3 regions of the Cytobacillus sp. C11.1 genome follow, and region 1 is predicted to be linked to each of the others. Evidence: riboswitches for the same ligand, from Rfam matches in the RefSeq annotation. Region 1 holds a riboswitch; each other region holds the start of a gene.

Region 1 (3,279 bases):
TTATGGATAACTTCATCTGCATACAAATCAAAATCCGTAGGCTCCATATTAACAATTACGAGCTTTGCACCGTTTTGTTTGGCTATTAACGGGAACTGGTTGGCCGGAGTAACGGTCAAGGATGAACCAAGCACAATAAAAAGCTCAGACTTCTCTGATTCCTCTGCCGCAAAATCCAGTGCCAGCTCAGGAAGCATTTCGCCAAATAGGACGATTGAAGGGCGAAGCATTCCCCCGCATGTACAATGATAATGGTCATGCAGGTATTCCTCACTCGGATATTCTTTTTTACATTCCTGGCAGTGCAGCGTTTGCAAGTTCCCGTGAAGCTCAGATATATTGCGGCTGCCGGCCAGCCCATGGAATCCATCTACATTCTGGGTAATGATACTTTGGAGAATGCCCCTTTTTTCCCAATTTGCGAGAATATAGTGCCCTTTATGAGGCTTACATTCTTTTAAGCCTGTGACCCTGTGCCGATAAAATTCAATAAACTCATTTACATTATGATTTAAAGCTTCTGTACTGGCTATTTTCCCAGGATCCTTCTTTTTCCACATTCCATTATTAGCAGACCTGAAATCAGGCAGACCGCTCTCCGTGGACATACCTGCTCCAGTTAAAATAACGGTATACTTTGATTCTTTCAGCCATTTTTCAAGCATAGTTATCATCTCCTAAATATATCTTTCCAATAAAATGCTGTTTCCATCTTTTTCAAAGGATAAAATGTTTATGTCTTCCTATGTATGCGGTAAATAATAGATTATATGTGTTTACGCCATTTATCAATATAGGAGTGATTGCAATGCCAGAGACGGAAACAAAAGATTACCGGGAAGGCTTTAAAAGGTTCTCTTCTAGAGCTAAGAGATATGTGGAAGATCCTGTAAAAACAAGAGGATTGCTGAGCAAAGCGACAACAAAAGCTAATCAGAATAAATCTTCATTAAGTGATATATGGGAAAAATTTCAGCTTTTGATTGACTTGGTTAAATCCTGGTCCAAAGGAGATTACAAGCACATTTCAAAAAAATCGATCCTATTTATTATCGCTTCAATCTTATACTTCGTTTCACCAGTGGACCTTGTACCCGATTTTTTAGCAGGAATGGGAATCATTGATGATGCAGCGGTGCTTGGATTTGCTGTAAGTCAAATTACAGGAGAGCTTGAAAAGTTTAAAATCTGGAAGGAAAGCCGGTCGATTGAAATGGAATAAAAATACTTGAAACTGCCGGATTATACAGAACCGCTTGTTTTTTGCGAAGCTTTGGAAAGGCAGATAATAAAAAGTTTGCCGACGAACTATAAACTTTTTGCTGTCCATTTTTATACCTTTTGTTATAATAGTGAAGGAAAGTCATAGAAGCTTTAGAATAGAACGCCTCATGAAGGTATTTATTTTTGCAGATTGTTTGTCTAAAATTGAATAGCAAGAATTGTAGGGGAACCGGTATAGCCGGTTGAGACTTCATCATAAGATGTTGACCCTTTGAACCTGATCTGGCTCATACCAGCGTAGGGAACATATTCTTAAACATAAAAATGTTTGTTATATGCGCTCTGGTATTTATGCCGGGGCGTTTTTATTTTTTCAGGGCAAGCTATAATTATCTTTCCGGAAAACACTACATAAAGCAAACAGGAGGGTTAATGATGAAAAGATGGATGGCAGCTGTTTGTACTGTCCTAATGCTCGCCGGCTGTGCCGGGAATGAGCAAGAAACACAGCCGGGAAACGGAGAAAAGGACAAGGAAGAATTAAAAAAGGTCACTGTCGTTCTGGACTGGACACCAAATACCAATCATACAGGCTTATACGCAGCTAAGGACAAAGGCTATTTTGAAGAGGAAGGACTTGACGTGGAAATCATTATGCCTGGAGAAGCTGGTGCAGACCAGCTGACGGCATCGGGTAAGGCGGATTTCGGTGTCAGCTATCAGGAAAGCATCACGGAAGCCCGGGTACAGGGTGTTCCGCTCGTATCGATCGCTGCTGTTATTCAGCATAATACATCCGGCTTTGCTTCCCCAGCAGATAAAAATATTAAAACACCAAAGGATTTTGAAGGGAAAACTTATGGTGGCTGGGGAGCGCCGGTTGAAAAATCAGTAATCGAGTCATTGATGATAACAGAGAATGCAGATGTTGAGAAAGTGTCGATTGTCAACATGGGGGACGCTGATTTTTTTACGGCTGTTAAGAGAGATATAGATTTTGCATGGATTTATTATGGCTGGACAGGTGTAGAAGCCGAGCTTCGAGGGGAAAAGATTAATATGGTCTACCTGACTGACTACTCGGAAAAACTGGACTATTACACACCTGTATTGGCTACCAATGAGAAAATGATACAAAATAATCCGGATACCGTAAAAGCTTTTGTCAAAGCGGCATCCAAAGGCTATGAATATGCTATTGAAAACCCTGATGAAGCAGCTGATATTCTTCTCGAGAACGCTCCAGACCTTGATAGCGAACTGGTTAAAAAGAGTCAGGAATGGCTTTCTCCCCGTTATCAGGACGATGCAGCCAGATGGGGTGAACAAAAGCTTGAAGTTTGGGAAAACTATGCAGAGTGGATGCATGAAAATGGCCTTTTAGATAAAGAATTAGATGCCGGCAAAGCTTTTACAAATGACTTCCTGCCGGAATAAGGAGAGTTAATGAAATGGCAAACGCACTTGTAAGTATTCAAATCATACCGAAAACAAAAAATGGGGAAAATGTTATACCATATGTTGACGAAGCCATCAGCGTAATACAGGAATCGGGGGTTAAATATGAGGTTCACCCCCTGGAAACAACAATGGAAGGCGATCTGGAACATTTATTGAAAATCATCGCAGATATGAATACTAAAATGATTGAAAAAGGAAGCAGCAATGTTATTTCACAGGTGAAGATCCTATATCAGCCAACTGGAATTGAAATGAATGATTTAACGGAGAAATACCGTCCATGAAAAATGTTTTAATGAAAGGATGGAGACCCGCTGCGGTTCTCCTCCTTTTATTCATTCTGTGGGAGCTGGCAATCATGCTGGCTGAAGTCCCTGCATGGCTGCTGCCGCCGCCGACTGATATTTTTCAGGAAGCGGTTGCCGGATGGGACGGCTTTCTCCTTCATCTTCAATCCACTGTCATGCTATCTTTATTGGGGTTTGCGATTGGTACGGGAATCGGCTTGCTTACAGCCGTATTGCTGCACTTATTGCCTTTTTTAAGGGAGTCGATTTACCCGCTCCTCATCCTATCGCAAAATGTACCAATCAT
Region 2 (3,279 bases), 820 kb from region 1:
AGAAAAGATTATTTTCACTGATAAATATTTCCACCCGTTTGTTTGAATTCATCTGCTTTTTCTTCCAAGCCTTTCTTTATCGCTTCCTCCGTACCAAGCCTTTGCTCCTTAGCATAATTGCGAATATCCTGAGAAATTCTCATGCTGCAAAATTTGGGCCCGCACATGGAACAAAAGTGTGCTGTTTTTGCCCCTTCAGCCGGCAACGTCTCATCATGGTATTCCAATGCACGTTCAGGATCCAGTGATAGATTGAATTGATCCCTCCATCGGAATTCAAACCGGGCTTTTGACAGGGCATCATCTCTTTTTTGTGCGCCTGGGTGTCCCTTTGCCAAATCCGCGGCATGTGCAGCTATTTTATAAGTAATGACACCCTCGCGGACATCATCCCGATTCGGCAAACCCAAATGTTCTTTAGGGGTAACATAGCAAAGCATTGCGGTTCCAAACCAGCCTATCATGGCAGCCCCGATTGCAGAGGTAATATGATCATATCCGGGAGCGATATCAGTGGTAAGGGGGCCGAGTGTGTAGAATGGCGCTTCCTTGCAGATTTCCAATTGTTTATCCATATTCTCTTTAATTAAGTGCATTGGAACATGGCCTGGTCCCTCTACCATAACCTGCACATCGTGTTCCCAGGCAATTTGGGTCAGTTCCCCAAGAGTCTCGAGCTCTGCAAATTGAGCCTCGTCGTTGGCATCTGCAATCGATCCCGGCCGCAATCCATCCCCCAGTGAGAAGGCCACATCATAGGATTTCATAATTTCGCAGATTTCTTCAAAATGAGTATATAAAAAGTTTTCTTTATGATGATGCAAACACCACTGGGCCATAATGGATCCGCCCCTCGATACAATTCCGGTTAACCGTTTTGCTGTTAACGGAACATACCGAAGAAGAACACCTGCATGAATGGTAAAGTAGTCAACCCCTTGCTCCGCTTGTTCAATTAGGGTGTCACGATAAACCTCCCACGTAAGATCCTCGGCGATGCCGTTAACCTTTTCGAGGGCTTGATAGATTGGAACTGTGCCGACTGGGACTGCAGAGTTTCTGATTATCCATTCACGTGTGGTATGAATATTTTTACCTGTGGATAGATCCATAATCGTATCTGCTCCCCAGCGTGTAGCCCAGGTCATTTTTTCTACCTCTTCTTCAATAGAGGATGAAACTGCAGAGTTTCCAATGTTCGCATTAATTTTAACGTGGAAATTCCTGCCGATTATCATTGGCTCCGTTTCCGGGTGATTGATATTGGCAGGAATGATTGCCCTGCCCCTTGCTACTTCAGAACGAACAAATTCAGGGTCCATATTTTCTCTAATGGCTATAAACTCCATCTCGGGAGTAATGATCCCTTTTTTGGCATAGTGTAGCTGGGTGACATTTTCTCCTTTTTTCGCACGCAATGGCTTGCGGGCTAATCCTGGAAAAACTTTATGATTGGCACGCGGATCATTCTCCCTTTCATACCCATTATCCTCAGGCTTAATTTTCCGGCCTTCATACTCTTCAACATCTTCGCGCTCATGAATCCAACCATTTCTTAGTGCAGGAAGTCCTTTTTTAAAATCTGCCAAATATTGAGGATCAGTATAAGGGCCGCTCGTATCATATACACGAAGCGGCTCATTGCTTTCTTCTCCAAAAGTTCCGCTCGTGGGACTTAGTTCAATCTCACGCATAGGAACCTTCATATCAGGTCTGGATCCTCCCACATAGATTTTTTTGCTGCCTGTAAAACTCGACATAATGGAAATACGCTCTTGATTTAATGAACTTGCAGTCATTCGAATCTCTCCCTTATAAAAATGTAAGGACGAGATCTAGAGCCAAGGAAGTGCCAGAGATGTAAAAAAGCCGGTCCATATAAATATGGACCGGCTTAGCCGTAGATGTTTTGTACAAAAAAACTTTTGCACTCACTAACTTCCCCACGCTGGTATGATCCAGATCAGGTCCAAAGAGTCAAGAAACTTAACGTGTTTCTTTCTCAGCCCAAACTATTGGGCACCCCTAGTTATTGCTATTAAAATTCAACTTCAGTATACATAAAGCAGGAAATAAATAAAAGGTTTTTTTTAAAACTCCTCCAATATTCACAAAGAATTTAATACCTTCCCTTCCAGCAGGAGCAGTCGCAAATCTCGTTATCCAGGCCCTTTATACTATTGTACATTCATTTGTCTAACACCCAGAAAAGCCTGTCCAAACCGGCAATAGGCATTTTATTTATTTCTTGCTTTCCTTAATTCGGCTCCACATGAACATGAACATCATACACCCCATAATCATTCATCATCACTTGCTCCACATGTGTCGCAATATCATGGGCTTCTTTAATATCCAGCGCGGAATTAACAAGAATGACCACATCTATGACTTCATTGTTTCCATAGCTTCTGCCTTTAATATCTTTGATCCCTTTAACCCCATCTACTTTTACAATGACATCCTGATAGTGTTTGATTTTATTTTCATCAAAGCCATCTGAAAGATCATGGGAAGCCTGCCTAAAGATATCCCAGGCTGTTTTGCATATTAAAAGACCGACAATAATGGCCGTCACGGGATCAAGCCAGGGCATATTCAATTGTGATCCAAATATCCCAACGGCGGCCCCAAAACTTACCCAGGCATCAGAGATATTATCCTTTGCCGCTGCCATTACAGCTTTGCTGTTAATTTTAAGGGCTAATTTTTTGTTGTAACGATAAACAAAGTACATGGCCAGGCCGGAAAATACGCCGGTATAAGCGGCCATAATGTCGGGAGACTCCTGCACCCCTTCAAACATGGAGGAGACAGCATTCATCAGCACTTGCAGCCCCACTGCTGCCATGATAAAGGAGGCAACCATCGAAGCTATTGTTTCACTTTTCCAATGTCCATACCCATGATTTTTATCAGGCGGCCTCTGTGAAATTCTCAAGCCGATGAGGACAGCAACAGATGCTATGATATCGGTTGTATTGTTAAAACCATCTGCTTTCAATGCAGCAGAGCCACTCATATAACCAATTACTAGCTTTAAGACAGAAAGACATATGTAAGCCGCTATACTAATAACGGCAGCCCGTTCTCCCAGTTTTAGATTCTTATACTTTTTCTCTTCCATACACTTGCCCCCTATATAGCACCTGACTATATTACCAACTAGAATGCAGGTGGGTCTAGAGCAATCTTTTTGGACACTTTTAACTAAATAGGCAATATACAAGTAAGTTGAATGAGGGAAAAATTATATTCTTAATAAACAGAACGAGCCAA
Region 3 (3,279 bases), 1.0 Mb from region 1:
CTGCAGGTTTCCTATCAATTTATTGACAGTTTGTGGGTCGGAAATTTGCTTGGAGCTAATGCTTTGGGAGCCATAGCGGTTTCAGGGACTGTTATTTTTACTGTGCTCTCCTTTATTATCGGGATTAACAATGCTACTTTGACCATTTTGTCTCAGCAAAAGGGAGGAGACAATGAAAAGGGGCTTAAGAGATATTTAAATGCCTTCGTCGTGATTTTAACAGTCTTATCCATAGGACTCGGCTTGGCAGGATTTTTATTTTCTGAAAAAATATTGGTCTTCATGGGGACTCCTGCGGGAATGATTCCAGACGCAGCAGCTTATCTGCAAATTAATTTTCTCGGCATTCTGTTTTTATTTGGCTATAATTTTCTCGGCACTGTACTTCGTGCTCTGGGAGACAGTAAAACCCCATTATACTTTGTGTTCATTGCGGTGATTCTGAACGCAATTTTGGATCCGCTTTTCATTTGGACCTTCAATCTTGGAATAGAAGGGGCTGCGTATGCAACCATTGTATCACAGGGACTAGCTTTCCTGGCTGGCATAGTGCTTATTCTCCGCAAAAATCTGGCACCATTCACCATGCCTTCATGGCCGCAGAAGGAAGAGGCAGCATTAATTTTCAAACTTGGCATTCCATCTGGTCTGCAAATGACCGTTATTTCAGCTGGGGTTATGGCCATTATGAGTGTTGTCACATCGTTTGGGGGAGATGTGGTTGCCGGATTTGGTGCAGCACAGCGGATTGACAGTATCATTATGCTCCCGGCTATGGCTTTGGGGACTGCTGTGAACAGTATGGCAGGGCAGAATATTGGCGCTAATGAATGGGATCGCGTTCACAAAATTGCTCTTTACGGAGTGATTTATAATCTTGTATTTATGCTAATCATCGCTTTGCTAACGGTATTGTTGGCCGAATATGGAGTCAGCCTGTTTATCCAGGAAAAAGAAGCGCTGGAGTACGGAACTGAGTATTTAAAAATGATTGCTTTCTTTTATCCATTGCTTGGTATTAATTTTATCCTGAATGGGATAGTAAGGGCTTCTGGAGCAATGTTTCAGGTGCTGGTACTCAACATCATTTCTTTCTGGGTTCTGCGCTATCCTTTGACATATCTTTTTTCAAAATTTATGGGGGAGAATGGCATTGCTGCAGGCATGGGTGTCAGCTTTGCCATTAGCAGTGTAATTGCATTTATTTATTATCGATATGGCAAATGGAATGAGCAAAAACTCTTTGAGGAAGGTAAATAAACACTTTTCATAGATTAGAAAACAATATATAATAAAATGGAATAATTTGATAACGTTACCACAAGGGGAGCATTTTGCTGAGAGTGAACACTTTGCTGTTCTGACCCTTTGAACCTGTTAGATAATGCTAGCGCAGGAATGTGGACTAAAAGGCAGATGGGATCACTCTGCCTGCTTGTTCTCCTTTGGGGTATCGTCATACTTTTGAAGGGGATTTTTTTATGAAAAAATTAAGCTTGGCGGCGATGATTGAAGCATCCTTTTTCGCAGCATTTGCGATTATCCTGGATTTTTTGCCATCTATTAAACTTTCGCCATCGATATCTATCTCTGCTGCCATGATTCCGATTTTTGTACTGGCATTCAGATGGGGCATTAAAGTAAGCTTTATAGCAGGCTTATTATGGGGCATCCTGCAGATTGCGATGGGTGATGCATGGATTGCTACACCACTGCAGGCTTTTATTGAGTATTTTGTTGCTTTTGCTTTTATAGGAGTAGCTGGTTTGTTTTACCTTCCAATCCAAAAACAACTTCGCAATGAGAACAAGAAAAAGGCACTTGGCTGGATTGTATTGGCCATTTTTGCAGGAAGCTTCGCCCGCTATTTCTGGCATTTTATTGCAGGTGTTCTCTTTTTCGGAAGCTATGCACCAGAGGGAATGTCACCAGTTCTGTTTTCCTTCCTGGCAAATGGCGCAACCATGCTTGGAGCAGCCATATTATGCTCCATCCTGGCGGTATTATTAATTTCATCGGCTCCAAGGTTGGTTATTCGAAAAGCTGATGGCAGCATCACAGTACAAAAGCGGGCTTCTTAACGATAGAACCTCTTGGGATCATCCATCCGAAGAGGTTTTTTTTATTGATGCGGGTAACGAACTCCTGAAAATTGGGTATATTACTCAAAAAGGAGAGTGATTGCCTTGTCAAATTCCTTGCAAGGAAGCATTATCTCTGGTGTATATGACGCGGAAGCCAGTGCTTTTGAAATTCATAAAGTTAAAAACTTCAACACCCAATCAGTCCTTAATAAAGTACAGTGTGAAAATTTGTACCGATACTTATCACTTCATGAAGATGATGAGGATGGACAAATCATTACATTATATGACCAAATGCCTCTAATGCTGACACGCCAGGAAATTTGCAGCTTAATGAAAGATCTGGAACAAATTAAGAAGCTATATCAATAGAAGAAACTAGCGTTTTGCTCAGGGCAAAACGTTTTTTCTTGCAAAAAATGTTTGACAATTTTGTGAACAAAGTTAGAATATTTAGTAAAAGGGGATGAAAATGATGAAGGAAACTCAGCTAAAAGTTATGCTCTTTTTTAAAAATATGGCAGGAACAGGTATAGTGATTGGGTTAACAGTCCTTATAGCCAGTTTTTTTGTAAGCGGTATCAATGGGGAATATATCTTTTCAATTGGATTAAGCGTTATGGTGTCTTCCATGTTGTTCTTCGGCTTTGGCCTATTTATTCATTTAATGGAAGAGATGGCGGAAGGAAGCAAGGGAATTAGATAGCTGCTAAATTTATGTTCTGAATGATGATATAAAACATAATTAAAAACCGGCTCCCTCGTTGAGAACCGGTTTTTCCATTTTTATTATAAGATTTTAGTGGGCATGGCCTGAGCTCAAAACCCAAATCGACCCTGCCACAATAACCACAGCCATGAAAACGCCGTAAAAGATATTAAGGACGTTCGTTTTGCCGTCTTCGCCTTCACGCAAATGCATAAACATGAAAAGCTGTATTCCGGCTTGCATGATAGCCAGGGAGCCGATGATCCACATAATCACTTTAAAAGATAAGTCTGTTTTTAAAGCAATACCTGCTGCACCGAAAGTGAGTATAAGTGAGAAAACAAAACCAATAACATGACTTATTGGGAAACCTTTCCTAGTCTTTTCCATTTAGCCCACCAACCCTTTTAAATATACAAATGTGAAAATAAAGATCCACACTACATCTAGAAAGTGCCAATACAGACCAATAATAAAGGTTTTGCG

The links. A riboswitch is a leader RNA that binds a small molecule or an ion and turns the genes downstream of it on or off. The one in region 1 is predicted to bind thiamine pyrophosphate.
Region 2: another riboswitch for thiamine pyrophosphate. It lies ahead of thiC (phosphomethylpyrimidine synthase ThiC); the one in region 1 lies ahead of AC3ZVC_RS22605 (ABC transporter substrate-binding protein).
Region 3: another riboswitch for thiamine pyrophosphate. It lies ahead of thiT (energy-coupled thiamine transporter ThiT); the one in region 1 lies ahead of AC3ZVC_RS22605 (ABC transporter substrate-binding protein).

What each region holds. Positions count from the first base shown of each region.
Region 1 is NZ_CM176935.1:4,573,621-4,576,899, forward strand. Features, by position in the region: gene AC3ZVC_RS22595 (NAD-dependent protein deacylase) at 1-665, opposite strand, end outside; gene AC3ZVC_RS22600 (YkvA family protein) at 809-1,222, shown strand; TPP riboswitch at 1,437-1,545, shown strand; gene AC3ZVC_RS22605 (ABC transporter substrate-binding protein) at 1,660-2,661, shown strand; gene AC3ZVC_RS22610 (thiamine-binding protein) at 2,676-2,969, shown strand; gene AC3ZVC_RS22615 (ABC transporter permease) at 2,966-3,279, shown strand, end outside.
Region 2 is NZ_CM176935.1:396,831-400,109, forward strand. Features, by position in the region: gene thiC (phosphomethylpyrimidine synthase ThiC) at 15-1,799, opposite strand; TPP riboswitch at 1,924-2,037, opposite strand; gene AC3ZVC_RS01980 (cation diffusion facilitator family transporter) at 2,258-3,127, opposite strand.
Region 3 is NZ_CM176935.1:3,531,300-3,534,578, forward strand. Features, by position in the region: gene AC3ZVC_RS17510 (MATE family efflux transporter) at 1-1,260, shown strand, start outside; TPP riboswitch at 1,314-1,416, shown strand; gene thiT (energy-coupled thiamine transporter ThiT) at 1,482-2,081, shown strand; gene AC3ZVC_RS17520 (hypothetical protein) at 2,178-2,456, shown strand; gene AC3ZVC_RS17525 (hypothetical protein) at 2,557-2,790, shown strand; gene qoxD (cytochrome aa3 quinol oxidase subunit IV) at 2,884-3,183, opposite strand; gene qoxC (cytochrome aa3 quinol oxidase subunit III) at 3,184-3,279, opposite strand, start outside.